4 regions of the Serratia fonticola genome follow, and region 3 is predicted to be linked to each of the others. Evidence: predicted binding sites of a transcription regulator. Region 3 holds the regulator's gene; each other region holds the start of a gene.
What was found. Region 3 encodes PurR, which represses purine synthesis genes. Its sites were predicted from a motif close to CANGCAAACGTTTGCNTG; they were not measured.
Positions count from the first base shown of each region.

Region 1: a site for PurR is predicted at 1,313-1,330, ahead of serA (phosphoglycerate dehydrogenase). Genes of this name have one in related genera too.
Region 2: a site for PurR is predicted at 1,228-1,245, ahead of purM (phosphoribosylformylglycinamidine cyclo-ligase). Genes of this name have one in related genera too.
Region 4: a site for PurR is predicted at 1,724-1,741, ahead of guaB (IMP dehydrogenase). Genes of this name have one in related genera too.

Region 1 is NZ_CP011254.1:568,366-571,945, forward strand. It holds gene serA (phosphoglycerate dehydrogenase) at 1-1,149, opposite strand, end outside; gene ltrA (group II intron reverse transcriptase/maturase) at 1,593-2,945, opposite strand; gene rpiA (ribose-5-phosphate isomerase RpiA) at 3,434-3,580, opposite strand, start outside.
Region 2 is NZ_CP011254.1:94,935-98,514, reverse strand. It holds gene purN (phosphoribosylglycinamide formyltransferase) at 1-106, opposite strand, end outside; gene purM (phosphoribosylformylglycinamidine cyclo-ligase) at 106-1,143, opposite strand; gene upp (uracil phosphoribosyltransferase) at 1,399-2,025, shown strand; gene uraA (uracil permease) at 2,146-3,435, shown strand.
Region 3 is NZ_CP011254.1:4,549,326-4,552,905, reverse strand. It holds gene sodB (superoxide dismutase [Fe]) at 1-314, shown strand, start outside; gene cydH (cytochrome bd-I oxidase subunit CydH) at 379-468, opposite strand; gene purR (HTH-type transcriptional repressor PurR) at 793-1,818, shown strand; gene punR (DNA-binding transcriptional activator PunR) at 1,815-2,792, opposite strand; gene punC (purine nucleoside transporter PunC) at 2,918-3,580, shown strand, end outside.
Region 4 is NZ_CP011254.1:173,118-176,697, forward strand. It holds gene guaA (glutamine-hydrolyzing GMP synthase) at 1-95, opposite strand, end outside; gene guaB (IMP dehydrogenase) at 200-1,663, opposite strand; gene xseA (exodeoxyribonuclease VII large subunit) at 1,833-3,209, shown strand; gene WN53_RS00675 (glycoside hydrolase family 31 protein) at 3,311-3,580, opposite strand, start outside.

The DNA of each region.
Region 1 (3,580 bases), 2.0 Mb from region 3:
GATAACCACGTAGCCGATTTCCGAGCTGGTCTGCAGATACTGGGCCGCGATGTTCACCCCTTCTTCGGCGAAGATCTGGTTAATCTGCGTCAGGATACCTGGGCGGTTTTCATGAATATGCAGCAAACGGCTGGCGTTCGGGCCATGAGCTGGCAGCGACACCTCTGGGAAGTTGACCGCAGACAGCGTTGAGCCGTTATCGGAATACTTCGCCAGCTTGCCAGCCACCTCATCACCGATGTTCTCCTGCGCTTCCTGGGTTGAACCGCCGATATGCGGCGTCAACAGCACGTTATCGAACTCGCACAGTGGAGAATTGAACGGATCGCTGTTGGTTGCCGGCTCTTCCGGGAACACGTCGATTGCCGCACCGGCCAGATGGTCGCTCGCCAAGGCGTTACACAGTGCCGGGATATCCACCACGGTGCCGCGTGAGGCGTTGATCAGGATCGCACCTGGCTTCATCAGCGCCAGCTCTTCGGTGCCGATCATGTTCTTGGTCGACAGCGTTTCCGGCACGTGCAGCGTGACCACGTCGCTCATATTGAGCAGATCGGACAGATGGCGCACCTGTTGGGCATTACCCAGCGGCAGCTTGTTCTCGATGTCGTAGAAGAACACCTTCATCCCCAGGCCTTCCGCCAGGATGCCGAGCTGAGTCCCGATATGGCCGTAGCCGATGATCCCCAGTTTCTTGCCCCGTGCTTCATACGAGCCTACGGCCAGTTTCTGCCACTGGCCACGGTGTGCCTTGGCGTTGGCCGTTGGGATCCCACGCAGCATCAACAGCAGCTCACCCAGCACCATTTCGGCCACGGATCGAGTATTGGAGAAAGGCGCGTTAAACACCGGAATGCCGCGTTTGGTCGCCGCTTTCAAATCAACCTGGTTGGTGCCGATACAGAAACAGCCCACCGCGACCAGCTTCTCTGCGGCCGCGAAGACTTCCTCGGACAGATGCGTGCGCGATCGGATACCTACGAAGTGTGCATCACGGATCGATGCTTTCAGCGCTTCGGTGTCTAACGCACCTTTGTGATATTCGATGTTGCTATATCCGGCAGCACGCAGGTTATCTACGGTGCTCTGATGAACCCCTTCTACCAACAGGAACTTAATCCTGTCTTTCTCCAATGATACTTTTGCCATTTACCCGACCCTATAATCAGACTTCAGAAGCGGCTGTTTTCCCCTTTATACCCGCCATCCTTTAAACCACACGACGGGGATAGCTTTCAAATTGCCACCACACTGGCAGCAACCCAAAATCAACAGCACGTCCCTCCAACATAACAAAAATAACGCGCCCGGCAATACAAACGATTGCCTACCCGTTAGCACAAGGCTCAGCGATGTCGGTGCTTTCTGGTGGAAAATGCCATTGGGAAAGATTTAGGCAGAAGCTTAACGGAGGTTATTAACGGAATGTGACATATGTCACCAAATTCGTCGATTTTGAGAAAAGATATTTTAAGACAAGAATTATGACGGGCACGATCGGGATAGGGGCTGACCTCACGATCAGCCTCCTCCCACACCACCGTACATACGGGTCCGTATACGGCGGTTCGGTTATGTTTATCGCCGCCTGCTTACAGTTCTGGCAGGCCCAGTTTGATGAACAGCTGGTTGGGAAGGGCTATGCTCAGCGCCGGGCTATTACTTATCCGCCACTGTTTATGGCTGCTTCCCACCGTCCGCGCCGCCAGGTCTTTCCTTACATCCCGCCGCCGCAGCTCTTTATAACGCTTGCTGCCTGTTTTCCACTGTTTCCAGAGTACACTTCGCAGCCTGCGTCTTATCCATCCGTTCAGCTCTCGCATTATCGACGGCCACTCGTTCATCCCGTAGTAACTTTTCCATCCCATCAGATACCGCTTTAATGGCTGGATTAGCTGCTCAAGACTTCTCCCTGTGTTGCGCCCCGTCAGTTCCCTTACCCGCACTTTGAACCGTTTCACTGCGTCCGGCGACACCACGCACCTGACCTTTCTGCCCCTTCTGAAGCTGTAACCCAGGAACTTACGCGTTTCCGGCTGCGCTACCGCGCTCTTCTTCGCGTTCACCTTCAGTTTCAGTTTTCGGCTCAGCCAATGTGTCAGCCCCTCCATCACACGGCGGCCTGCCCGTTCGCTTTTCACGTAGATATTGCAGTCATCTGCGTAACGCACGAACTTCAGGCCACGTTTCTCCAGTTCCTTATCGAAGTCGTCCAGTAGCACATTCGATAACAACGGCGACAGTGGGCCGCCCTGCGGCGTCCCTTCTGTCACCGGCCTTACCAGACCGGCCTCCATCACACCTGCGTTCAGGAACCGGCGGATAAGTGACAGCGCCCGTTTATCCGTTACCCGTTTCGCTATCCGGCTCATCAGCACGTCGTGATTTACCCGATCAAAGAACTTCTCCAGATCGAGATCGACTACCCAGTGATACCCAGAACCGATATAGTCCTGAGCCTGTTTCACTGCCTGATGGGCCGAGCGTCCGGGCCGGAACCCATAGCTGTTATCGCTGAACGACGCATCCCACTGCCGTTGCAGTTCCTGCATCACCGCCTGCTGGATAAAGCGATCGACTACCGTCGGGATACCCAACAGGCGTTCGCCGCCCCCGGGTTTCGGGATGCTCACTCTTCTCACAGGGGATGGGCAGTAACTGCCGGACAGCAGTTGCGCTTTCAGTTCCGGCCAGTGGCGTTTCAGGTAGTCCGGCAGATCGCTTACGCTCATGCCGTCACTTCCCGCCGCACCTTTATTGGCTTTCACTCTTTTCAGGGCTTGCTTGAGATTGACGGGTTCACAGATGGCTTCCATCAGCCATTCTGCTGACGACGGACTTTCTCTGGTCGTCGGTGCCTGTACGGTTTCAGCCCCCTGAGAGCCGACGTTCGGGGCTTCACCCCGTCTTTCTGCTTCAGGGCCGCGATGCGTTTTCTGCTGCATGACCGTTCAGAACCTCCGCTGATACTTGTCACTCATTACCGTTCGGGCCTTCGGACAGTCCTGTCCTACTATGCCCTCTGCTGACTCCTGTCCGCCGATCAGCGCACCTTACGGTGCGCTCAGTTCTGAATGCAGAACGCCGGACAGGCCTCCCGGGGTAAGCTCAGCCGCTTTCACCACACACCTGCCAGATCTACCCCCCCGACTCTTGATGGTTATGGCCTTTGCAATCAAACGCTTGCTCCGCCAGCCGGGTAGGCCTCATATCTGATTTCTGTTCGTCAGGTCATGGTTTTGCTCCACGCTTCCTTCAGACCCCGCCTCACGACGACGCCCTTGCGCTTCACTAGTCCTTCGCCACCATCAGGCTGGACAGGGGACTTTCACCCCCGAGCTGCTGAGCATGCCCGGCACACGTTAAAGGGCGCAGCATGCAGCGCCCCTACTTAGTGAACAGGCTGGGATTGCTCAACCTGTTAACGGCCAGATTATCTGACCACTTTTTTTACGCCATCCGGCGTGCCGACCAGTGCAACGTCCGCGCCACGGTTGGCAAACAGACCCACGGTAACCACACCTGCGATGCTGTTGATCTTATTTTCCAACGCGATAGCGTCAAGGATTTCCAGGTTGTG
Region 2 (3,580 bases), 1.5 Mb from region 3:
TGAATACCGCCACGATAGTGGCGGCGATCCGGCCCTGTTGGCAGGCGTCGATCAGCGCCTGGAGATTACTCCCCTGGCCGGAGACCAACACCACAATCTTTTTCATCACTGGATGACCACTTGTTGTTCGTCAGAAGAAGCGGTCAGTTTACCAATCTGCCAGGCTTTTTCACCCGCGGCGGTCAATATTGCGATGGCTTTTTCTACCGACTCCTGTGGCAGCGCAATCACCATACCGACACCGCAGTTAAAGGTACGGTACATTTCATGACGGCTCACGTTGCCCGCCTGCTGCAACCAGCTAAACACGGCAGGCCACTGCCAGCTCGACTCGTCGATCACCGCCTGCATCCCTTCTGGCAATACGCGTGGGATGTTTTCCCAGAAGCCGCCGCCGGTCAGGTGAGCAATCGCGTGCACTTCCACTTTCTCGATCAATTCCAGTACCGATTTGACGTAAATCTTGGTCGGCTCGAGCAGATGGTCTGCCAGCGGTTTGCCTGCCAGATCAGTGGTGGTGGGGTCGGTTTTGCTCACTTCCAGGATTTTGCGCACCAGCGAATAACCGTTGGAATGCGGGCCTGAAGCGCCCAGAGCGATCAGCGCATCACCAGACTGTACTTTGCTGCCGTCGATGATTTCTGATTTCTCAACCACGCCCACGCAGAAACCTGCGACGTCATAGTCTTCACCGTGGTACATGCCGGGCATTTCCGCGGTCTCGCCACCGACTAACGCACAGCCGGACTGTTTACACCCTTCGGCAATCCCGGTGATCACGCTGGCGGCGGTATCCACATCCAGCTTGCCGGTAGCGAAGTAATCGAGGAAGAACAATGGCTCGGCGCCCTGAACCACCAGATCGTTAACGCACATCGCCACCAGATCGATACCGATGGTGTCGTGGCGTTTTAAATCCATTGCCAGACGCAGCTTGGTACCCACGCCGTCGGTGCCGGAAACCAGTATCGGCTCGCGGTATTTCTGCGGCAACGCGCACAGGGCGCCAAAACCGCCCAGCCCACCCATGACTTCCGGGCGGCGGGTCTGTTTCACTACACCTTTGATGCGGTCTACCAATGCGTTGCCAGCATCGATATCGACACCTGCGTCTTTATAGCTGAGAGAGGTTTTGTCGGTCACTGCGCGATCCCCACGACGGTTTGCGGTTTGAGAACGGTGCTTCCGGCGGTGATGCCGGAACCAGGCGCGGCAATTCTAACAGCGCAAGCAAACGTTTGCGAGAACCATGTGAGCCCGCTCGAACTTTTCGTCTTCTATACTGTTGATCACTCTTTTGTTGATCTCGATCCGGCTATTGGTAGTGGCGTCGGAAGCAAAAGGCGGTATAATCCGGCGATTTTTTTGGCCGTCAACCACCTTAATAGGAGAAAAATGATGAAGATCGTTGAGGTGAAACACCCGCTGGTTAAGCACAAGCTTGGTCTGATGCGCGAACATGATATCAGCACCAAACGCTTTCGTGAGCTGGCTTCTGAAGTGGGTAGTTTGCTGACCTATGAAGCGACCGCCGATCTGGTAACCGAGAAAGTTACCATCGAAGGCTGGTGTGGGCCGGTTGAAGTTGAGCAGATTAAAGGGAAAAAAATTACCGTAGTGCCAATCCTGCGTGCCGGTCTGGGCATGATGGAAGGGGTACTGGAGCACGTACCGAGTGCTCGTATCAGCGTGGTTGGGGTTTATCGTGATGAAGAAACCCTGGAGCCGGTCCCATATTTCCAGAAACTGGTTTCCAACATTGACGAGCGTATGGCGCTGGTGGTTGACCCAATGCTGGCTACCGGTGGTTCGATGATCGCAACCATCGACCTGCTGAAGAAAGCCGGTTGTAGCAGCATCAAGGTGCTGGTACTGGTCGCTGCTCCTGAAGGGATCGCCGCGCTGGAGAAAGCGCATCCGGATGTTGAGCTGTATACCGCGTCGATCGATCAATGCCTGAATGACAAAGGGTACATCGTGCCTGGCCTGGGTGATGCAGGCGATAAGATATTTGGTACCAAATAATAAATAAGCCGACCTGAGAGTCGGCTTTTTAATGCCCTTTGGATTGCCAACCCTGGTAATCCATTGAGCATTGATCACCAAGCCAACACAACTGATACTAACTCAGAGGAAAAACACCCCATGACCCGTCGCGCCATCGGCGTTAGTGAACGCCCGCCGCTGTTCCAGACCATCCCACTCAGCTTCCAGCATCTGTTTGCCATGTTCGGGGCCACCGTGCTGGTGCCGATCCTGTTCAAGATCAACCCGGCGACGGTGCTGTTGTTCAACGGCGTGGGAACATTGCTGTATCTGTTTATCTGTAAGGGCAAGATACCCGCCTATCTGGGCTCCAGCTTTGCGTTTATTTCACCGGTGTTGCTGCTGTTGCCGCTGGGGTATGAGGTTGCACTGGGTGGTTTTATCATGTGTGGCGTGCTGTTCTGCCTGGTCGCGCTGATCGTCAAGAAGGCCGGAACCGGATGGCTGGACGTGATGTTTCCGCCTGCGGCAATGGGCGCAATCGTTGCCGTTATCGGTTTGGAACTGGCAGGCGTGGCGGCCAACATGGCCGGATTGTTACCGGCGGAAGGTACCTCCGCAGACAGCACGACCATCACTATTTCACTGGTGACGCTGGGTGTTACCGTATTGGGCTCGGTGCTGTTCCGCGGCTTCCTGGCGATTATCCCGATCCTGATCGGGGTGTTGGTAGGCTATGCGCTGTCGTTCTTTATGGGCGTGGTGGATCTGACGCCAATCCGTGACGCGCACTGGTTTGCCTTGCCGACCTTCTACACGCCACGCTTTGAGTGGTTTGCCATCTTCACCATTCTGCCTGCGGCATTGGTGGTGATTGCCGAGCACGTTGGTCACCTGGTAGTCACGGCGAATATCGTCAAGAAGGACCTGCTGCGCGATCCGGGCCTGCACCGCTCAATGTTCGCCAACGGCATTTCCACCGTGATCTCCGGCTTCTTCGGCTCTACGCCTAACACCACCTATGGTGAGAACATTGGTGTCATGGCCATCACCAAGGTTTACAGCACCTGGGTGATCGGCGGAGCGGCAATTCTGGCCATTCTGCTTTCCTGCGTAGGCAAGCTGGCGGCGGCGATCCAGGTGGTACCGGTGCCGGTGATGGGCGGTGTTTCTCTGTTGCTGTATGGCGTGATTGGCGCTTCGGGTATCCGCGTATTGATTGAATCCAAGGTGGATTACAACAAGGCGCAGAACCTGATCCTGACCTCGGTGATCCTGATTATCGGCGTTAGCGGCGCGAAAGTGCATATCGGTGCGGCGGAGTTGAAAGGTATGGCATTGGCGACCATCGTCGGCGTCGGCCTGAGCTTGCTGTTCAAACTGATCAGCCTGTACCGCAAGGAAGAAGAAGTGATTGATGTGCCAGAAGAGCGACTGGACCAAAAATAATCGGCAAAGCTCTATTAGCTTGCTGGTAGAGCGGGCCTGATAGTGATTGTGCCAATATGACTCACCTTAACGGTGGGAATATTGGCTTCATGACCAGGCGATGTCTATTGAGTGCTTCTAGGTCCACTATAGCCTGCTTGCTGTG
Region 3 (3,580 bases):
CAACGGGCGCAGTGGCAGAGGCCATCAATAAGTCATTCGGCTCCTTCGCCGCCTTTAAAGAGCAATTCACCGATGCCGCCGTGAAAAACTTCGGCGCGGGCTGGACTTGGCTGGTGAAAAAAGCGGACGGTAGTCTGGCGATCGTCAGCACCTCAAATGCGGCAACCCCGCTGACCGGCGCAGACGTTCCGTTATTGACCGTTGACGTGTGGGAGCATGCTTACTACATCGACTACCGCAATGCGCGGCCAAAGTACCTGGAAAACTTCTGGGCGTTGGTGAACTGGGCGTTCGTGGCAGAAAACCTGGCTTAACGGCGGGTGACTAGCTAATAATAAGGCGCGGCATCAAGCTGCGCCTTTGTTTTTCTGCTGCGGATCAGTTCAATGCGGCAATAAAACTGAAAGCAATAATCATTGCCAAGGCACCCACGGTGGTGAGTAATGACATCTTCAAATCGGTATCCATATACAACTCCCTCTCAGATTGGCTTTTCAAGAGCATAAGCCACACAGTTTATACGTCAAATCATTTTCCCACAGTTCGTGATTAAAATCTTGTTATGCTTTCCCCGCTGATAATTACCGATTAGCTCTTCCACTTTTCTTCAATATGCGACAAAATCCGCAGTTCACAACTGCGTACCGATAAACTGCCCCTCCCTGTTCAAGCGATTTACGACTTCAGCACTAAAAACTCAGTTTTCGCTTATCTGGGAAAGGATCTACGTAGGCAAACGATTAACATCATACTTACATGCTGTAACATGTGGGTTTAGGAGTCATTTTTTACATGGCAACGATTAAAGATGTGGCCAAACGCGCTGGCGTTTCTACCACTACCGTATCGCACGTTATCAATAAAACGCGTTTCGTCGCCGAAGATACCAAAACGGCCGTTTGGGCCGCCATCAAAGAGCTGCACTATTCACCCAGCGCCGTCGCCCGCAGCCTCAAGGTCAATCACACCAAATCGATCGGTTTGCTCGCCACCTCGAGCGAGGCCCCCTATTTTGCCGAAGTGATCGAAGCGGTAGAAAACAGCTGCTACAGCAAAGGCTATACCCTGATCTTGTGTAACTCGCACAATAATCTGGATAAACAGCAAGCCTATCTAGCGATGCTGGCGCAAAAGCGCGTCGATGGCCTGCTGGTGATGTGCTCAGAATATCCAGATCAGCTACTGGGCATGCTGGAAGATTACCGTAATATTCCCATGGTAGTGATGGATTGGGGTACCGCACGCGGAGACTTCACCGATACCATTATCGACAATGCCTTCGAGGGCGGTTACCTGGCAGGCCGCTACCTGATCGAACGTGGCCACCGGGACATCGGTGCAATTCCTGGTCAACTGGCGCGTAATACCGGTGGAGGTCGCCACCAGGGCTTTCTGAAAGCCATGAAGGAAGCCAACATCGAAGTGCGCGAAGAATGGATCGTGCAGGGGGATTTCGAGCCTGAATCTGGCTACAAAGCCATGCATCAGATCCTGTCGCAAAAGCATCGTCCAACCGCCGTTTTCTGTGGCGGCGATATTATGGCCATGGGGGCGATCTGTGCCGCCGATGAGCTGGGGTTGCGTGTACCGCAGGATATCTCGGTTATTGGCTACGACAACGTGCGTAATGCCCGCTACTTCACCCCGGCGCTGACCACCATTCACCAGCCGAAAGAGCGACTGGGCGAAATGGCCTTTACCATGCTGTTGGATCGCATCATCAGCAAGCGTGAAGAATCGCAGGTGATTGAAGTGCATCCAAAACTCATCGAGCGCCGCTCAGTCGCCGATGGTCCTTTTGTCGATTACCGCCGCTAAATACTGTGCCTTAACCCCATATTTCTCCGTAGGGGCGCCGCATGCTGCGCCCGATTCCCCCCCGGGTCCTCTTCACTGAGCCATTCCTGATTGAGCGTTTCGCTATCGCCCAGATAGTCCAGCAGCCAGGCCATGGCCGGAGACTGGGCGTTTTGCTGCCAGGTCAGGCAGCAAGCGCTGGGCGGGAAAGGCTCATGCAGTGTCAACACCACCAGTTCGCCACTTTGCACCAACGGCAATACGCGATGTGCAGGCACCATGCCCACACACAGCCCGGCACGCAAACAATCTACCGCCGAAACCCAGTCCGGCACGGTCAGCCGCCGCTGGTTGTCCAGCGACCAGGTCACCCGCTTGGGTAAATTGCGCGAAGTATCTTCCAACAGCAACGAGGGATAGGGCCGTAGCTGATCGTCGCGCAGCTTTCCTTGCAAGGCGGCGAGCGGATGTTTAGCATGTACTACGCAGAGCCAATTCATAAAGCCCATATCGCGAAAGGCAAAACCGCCACCCACCGGCACCGCCCGCGTTGCACCAATGGCCATCTCCGCTCGGCCATCGACTAGCGCATCCCATACGCCGTTGAATACTTCCGGCTGCACTATCAGTTCCACGTCGGGGAAATGGCGATAAAAATCCAGCACCAGTTGGCGGCTGCGCTGAGGTTTGACGATCAGATCGACCGCAATCCGCAGTTGCCCGCGCCAACCGTTGGCCACCTGCTGGCACTGTCGTCGGGTATCGAGCATTTTTTTGATAACAACCCGCGCCTCCTTAACAAATAGCGCCCCCGCTGGCGTCAGTTCCACATCGCGGTGACGGCGTTCAAACAGCGGTACCGCCAGCCATTGCTCCAGTTGGCGTACCGTATAGCTCACCGCAGAAGGAACTCGGTGCAACTCCTGTGCCGCCGCGCTGAAACTGCCGGTCCGCGCTACCGCATCTACCACATCGAGTGAATATTCAGACCACATATGTTTGCCTTCAAATTTTTTAACAGCATCTTGCAAATATTACCGTTTCACAAGCAGAGATCCAGCCGTATACACTTGCCGGCGCTTCAAAACCTGCGACAACATAATTTTAACGAGAAATAGCAATGCGAAATTTTGGATTTATGTTCTACCTGGCCGGCCTGAGCATGTTGGGCTATCTGGCTACCGATATGTACCTGCCCGCCTTTGGGGCAATGCAGCAGGATCTGCAAATCTCCGCTGGGGCGATCAGCGCCAGCCTGAGTATCTTCCTGGCAGGCTTTGCCTTTGCCCAGTTGCTGTGGGGGCCGCTGTCCGACCGTATTGGCCGTAAGCCCGTGTTATTGATTGGCCTGGCGCTGTTCGCCGTCGGCTGCCTCGGTATGCTTTGGGTCGAGAACGTGGCACAACTGTGGTCACTGCGCTTTATTCAAGCCATTGGCGTGTGTTCCGCCGCCGTCACCTGGCAGGCGATCGTGGTCGATCGCTACCGCGATGGCAAAGCCAACCGCGTTTTTGCCTCCATTATGCCGCTGGTTGCCCTCTCTCCAGCGCTGGCCCCGCTGCTGGGCGCCTGGTTGCTCAACCATATGGGATGGCGGGCCATCTTCGCCGTGCTGCTGGGGATCACTGCCCTGCTGCTGATCCCCACCTTACTGCTGAAAGACCGCAGCAGACTGGTACCTTCCGCCGATAAAAAGCCCAGCCTTGGCTTTATGCAGATCTTGAAATCCCCGGTCTTCAGCGGCAACGTGATGGTTTTTGCCGCCTGTTCTGCCGGTTTCTTT
Region 4 (3,580 bases), 1.6 Mb from region 3:
ACACCAATCTCACGCACGCGGCGGGCAATCAGTTGAGTGTATTGTGAACCGAAATCCAGGATCAGGATGCGATGCTTATGAATATTTTTTGTCATGTGAGGCAAATTCCAGCAACAGAGAAAAAGAGCAAAAAGGGTATTTGGGATGAGAGGTTGCCCCCTCATCCCTGCCCCTCTCCCGCAGGAGAGAGGTTAAAGCATTAGCCCATGCGGTAGTTTGGTGATTCTTTGGTGATGGTCACGTCATGCACATGGCTTTCTTGAATACCGGCACCGCTGATGCGCACAAACTCGGCTTTGGTACGCAGTTCGTCGATGGTCGCACAGCCGGTCAGGCCCATGCAGGAACGCAGGCCGCCCATCTGCTGATGTACGATCGCCTTCAGCATGCCTTTGTAGGCCACACGGCCTTCGATACCTTCCGGCACCAGTTTATCAGCGGCGTTATCGGTCTGGAAGTAACGGTCCGAGGAACCTTTGGACATTGCGCCCAGAGAACCCATCCCACGGTAAGATTTGAACGAACGGCCCTGATACAGCTCGATTTCGCCCGGAGATTCTTCCGTACCCGCCAGCATTGAGCCAACCATCACACAGGACGCACCGGCAGCAATCGCTTTGGCGATATCGCCAGAGAAGCGGATACCACCGTCAGCGATAACTGGGATACCAGTCCCTTCCAACGCTTCTACCGCATCGGCGATAGCGGTGATCTGCGGAACACCTACGCCGGTGACGATACGAGTCGTACAGATAGAGCCAGGACCGATCCCCACTTTCACCGCGCTCACGCCGGCTTCCATCAAGGCTTTGGCACCAGCCCCGGTCGCAACGTTACCGCCAAGGATTTGCAGGTCTGGGTATTTGGCACGGGTTTCACGGATGCGCTGTAACACGCCTTCGGAATGGCCGTGTGAAGAGTCGATGAGCAGTACGTCAACACCGGCAGCGACCAACGCATCAACACGCTCTTCGTTACCAGCACCGGCACCTACCGCAGCGCCTACGCGCAGACGGCCATGCTCATCTTTACAGGCGTTAGGTTTACGCTCTGCTTTCTGGAAGTCTTTGACGGTGATCATGCCCAGCAGGTGGAAACTGTCGTCCACCACCAGCGCTTTTTCAACGCGTTTTTCGTGCATTTTTTGCAGCACGACTTCACGCGCTTCGCCTTCCTTGACGGTGACCAGGCGCTCTTTTGGCGTCATCACTGCGGTGACAGGCTGAGTCAGATCGGTTACGAAGCGCACGTCACGGCCGGTAATGATCCCCACCAGTTCGTTTTCTTCGGTCACAACCGGGTAACCGGCAAAGCCGTTACGCGCGGTTAACTCTTTCACTTCTGCCAGTGTGGTGGAAGGAGTAACGGCCTGTGGGTCCGTGACCACGCCGCTTTCATGTTTTTTCACCCGGCGAACTTCTTCCGCCTGGCGCTCAATGGACATGTTTTTGTGAATGAAGCCCAGACCGCCTTCCTGCGCCAGCGCAATAGCCAGGTTGGATTCGGTTACGGTATCCATGGCTGCGGACAGCATAGGGATATTCAGGCGGATGGATTTGGTCAGTTGGGTGCCAAGATCTGCGGTATTAGGCAGAACTGTGGAGTGGGCTGGAACCAGGAGAACGTCATCAAACGTTAGAGCTTCTTTTACAATACGTAGCATGGGCAATATCTCACCAAGGTGGATGCAGAAAAGATAAAATATTGCCGTGGCATTATACAGAGCGTAATCGGTTGCCTCCAGCACTTTCTTACAAAAACTCTTGATTACCTTTCGCCGAGCTGTAATATCGACCAATTAAGTGCTTGTTTTGAAATTTGATCTGGGTCACATGTCACTACCTACTTCACCGTCCATTTTTACCGTAAGCCGCCTCAATCAGACGGTTCGACAGCTGCTGGAAATGGAAATGGGGCAGATTTGGCTCTCCGCCGAGATCTCCAACTTCTCCCAGCCCTCCTCCGGCCACTGGTATTTCACGCTGAAAGATGACCGTGCCCAGGTGCGTTGTGCGATGTTCCGCAACAGCAACCGGCGCACCACCTTTCGCCCGCAAAATGGCCAGCAGGTTCTGGTGCGGGCCAGCATCACCCTGTATGAACCACGCGGTGATTACCAACTGATCGCCGAAAGCATGCAGCCTGCCGGTGACGGCCTGCTGCAACAGCAATTCGAGCAGTTGAAACAGCGCCTGGCAGCCGAAGGTTTGTTTGATCAGCAGTTCAAGCAACCATTGCCAAGCCCGGCCAAATGCGTTGGGGTGATCACCTCCGCCAGCGGCGCAGCGCTGCACGATATTTTGCAGGTGCTACAGCGGCGCGATCCTTCACTGCCGATCGTGATTTACCCCACGTCCGTGCAAGGTGCAGAAGCTCCGTTGCAGATCGTTCGCGCGATCGAAACCGCCAACCGCCGCGATGAGTGTGATGTGCTGATCGTCGGGCGCGGCGGTGGCTCGTTAGAAGATTTATGGAGTTTTAACGACGAACGCGTCGCGAAGGCAATTTTTGCCAGCCGTATCCCGATCGTCAGCGCCGTCGGCCATGAAACCGACGTCACCATTGCCGACTTTGTTGCCGACCTGCGGGCTCCCACCCCTTCAGCGGCCGCAGAGTTGGTCAGCCGTAATCAGCTTGAGCTGCTGCGCCAATTGCAGTCACAGCAACAGCGGCTGGAAATGGCGATGGACTATTATCTGGCGCAGCGCCAGCAGCAGTTCACCCGCATCAATCACCGTCTGCAACAGCAGCATCCACACCTGCGGCTGGCCCGACAGCAAACGCTGCTATTCAAGCTACAGCGCCGTTTGGAAGATGGGATGCAGCAGCAAATACGGCTATCTTCTCGCCGCAGTGAACGTGTGCAGCAGCGCTTGGCGCAGGTCCAGCCGATGGGCCGCATCCACCGCTTGCAGCAGCGCGTTCAGCAGCAGGAATACCGTTTGCAACAGGGGATGGAGCGGCAACTTAATGGCTATCGCCAACGCTTTGGCGTCGCCTGTAGCCAACTGGAGGCGGTTAGCCCGCTGGCAACCTTGGCTCGCGGCTATAGCGTAACGCAGACGCCACAAGGTGAGTTACTGAAAACCACCAAGCAGGCACAGGTTGGGGAAATGCTGAAAACCCGTCTGCAGGATGGCTGGGTGGAGAGTGAAGTCAAAACCGTCACCGTGGCGAAAAAGCCGCGTAAGAAACGCGTGGTGGAATAGCGGTTAGTGGCAGAGCTGATCGACTTCTTCTTTTTTAGGCAAAACTTCATCCAGTTTGATACTTCCCCAACCCTCTGCAGAGGGTTGGGATATGGCATTAGTCACAGCACATAGCTATCGCAACAAACCCCATTCACCCACAGCTCGCGAGTCTCGCCTGCTGGCAACACAATGTTCAGCACCTGCCACGTCGGTTTGAAATGCCCCTCGTGGGTGAAGATCAGTTCGATGCGCTGATTGTCACTCACCGCCTCCCAGCGGAGCCACAGCGCATTATTCTGCTGCCAGCCATGGCTTTCCCCATCGTCTTCAAACAGCAGGCCTGAGGACCATCCGCAGCCCTTGGTGGGGAACAGCCGCAGTTCACGGCG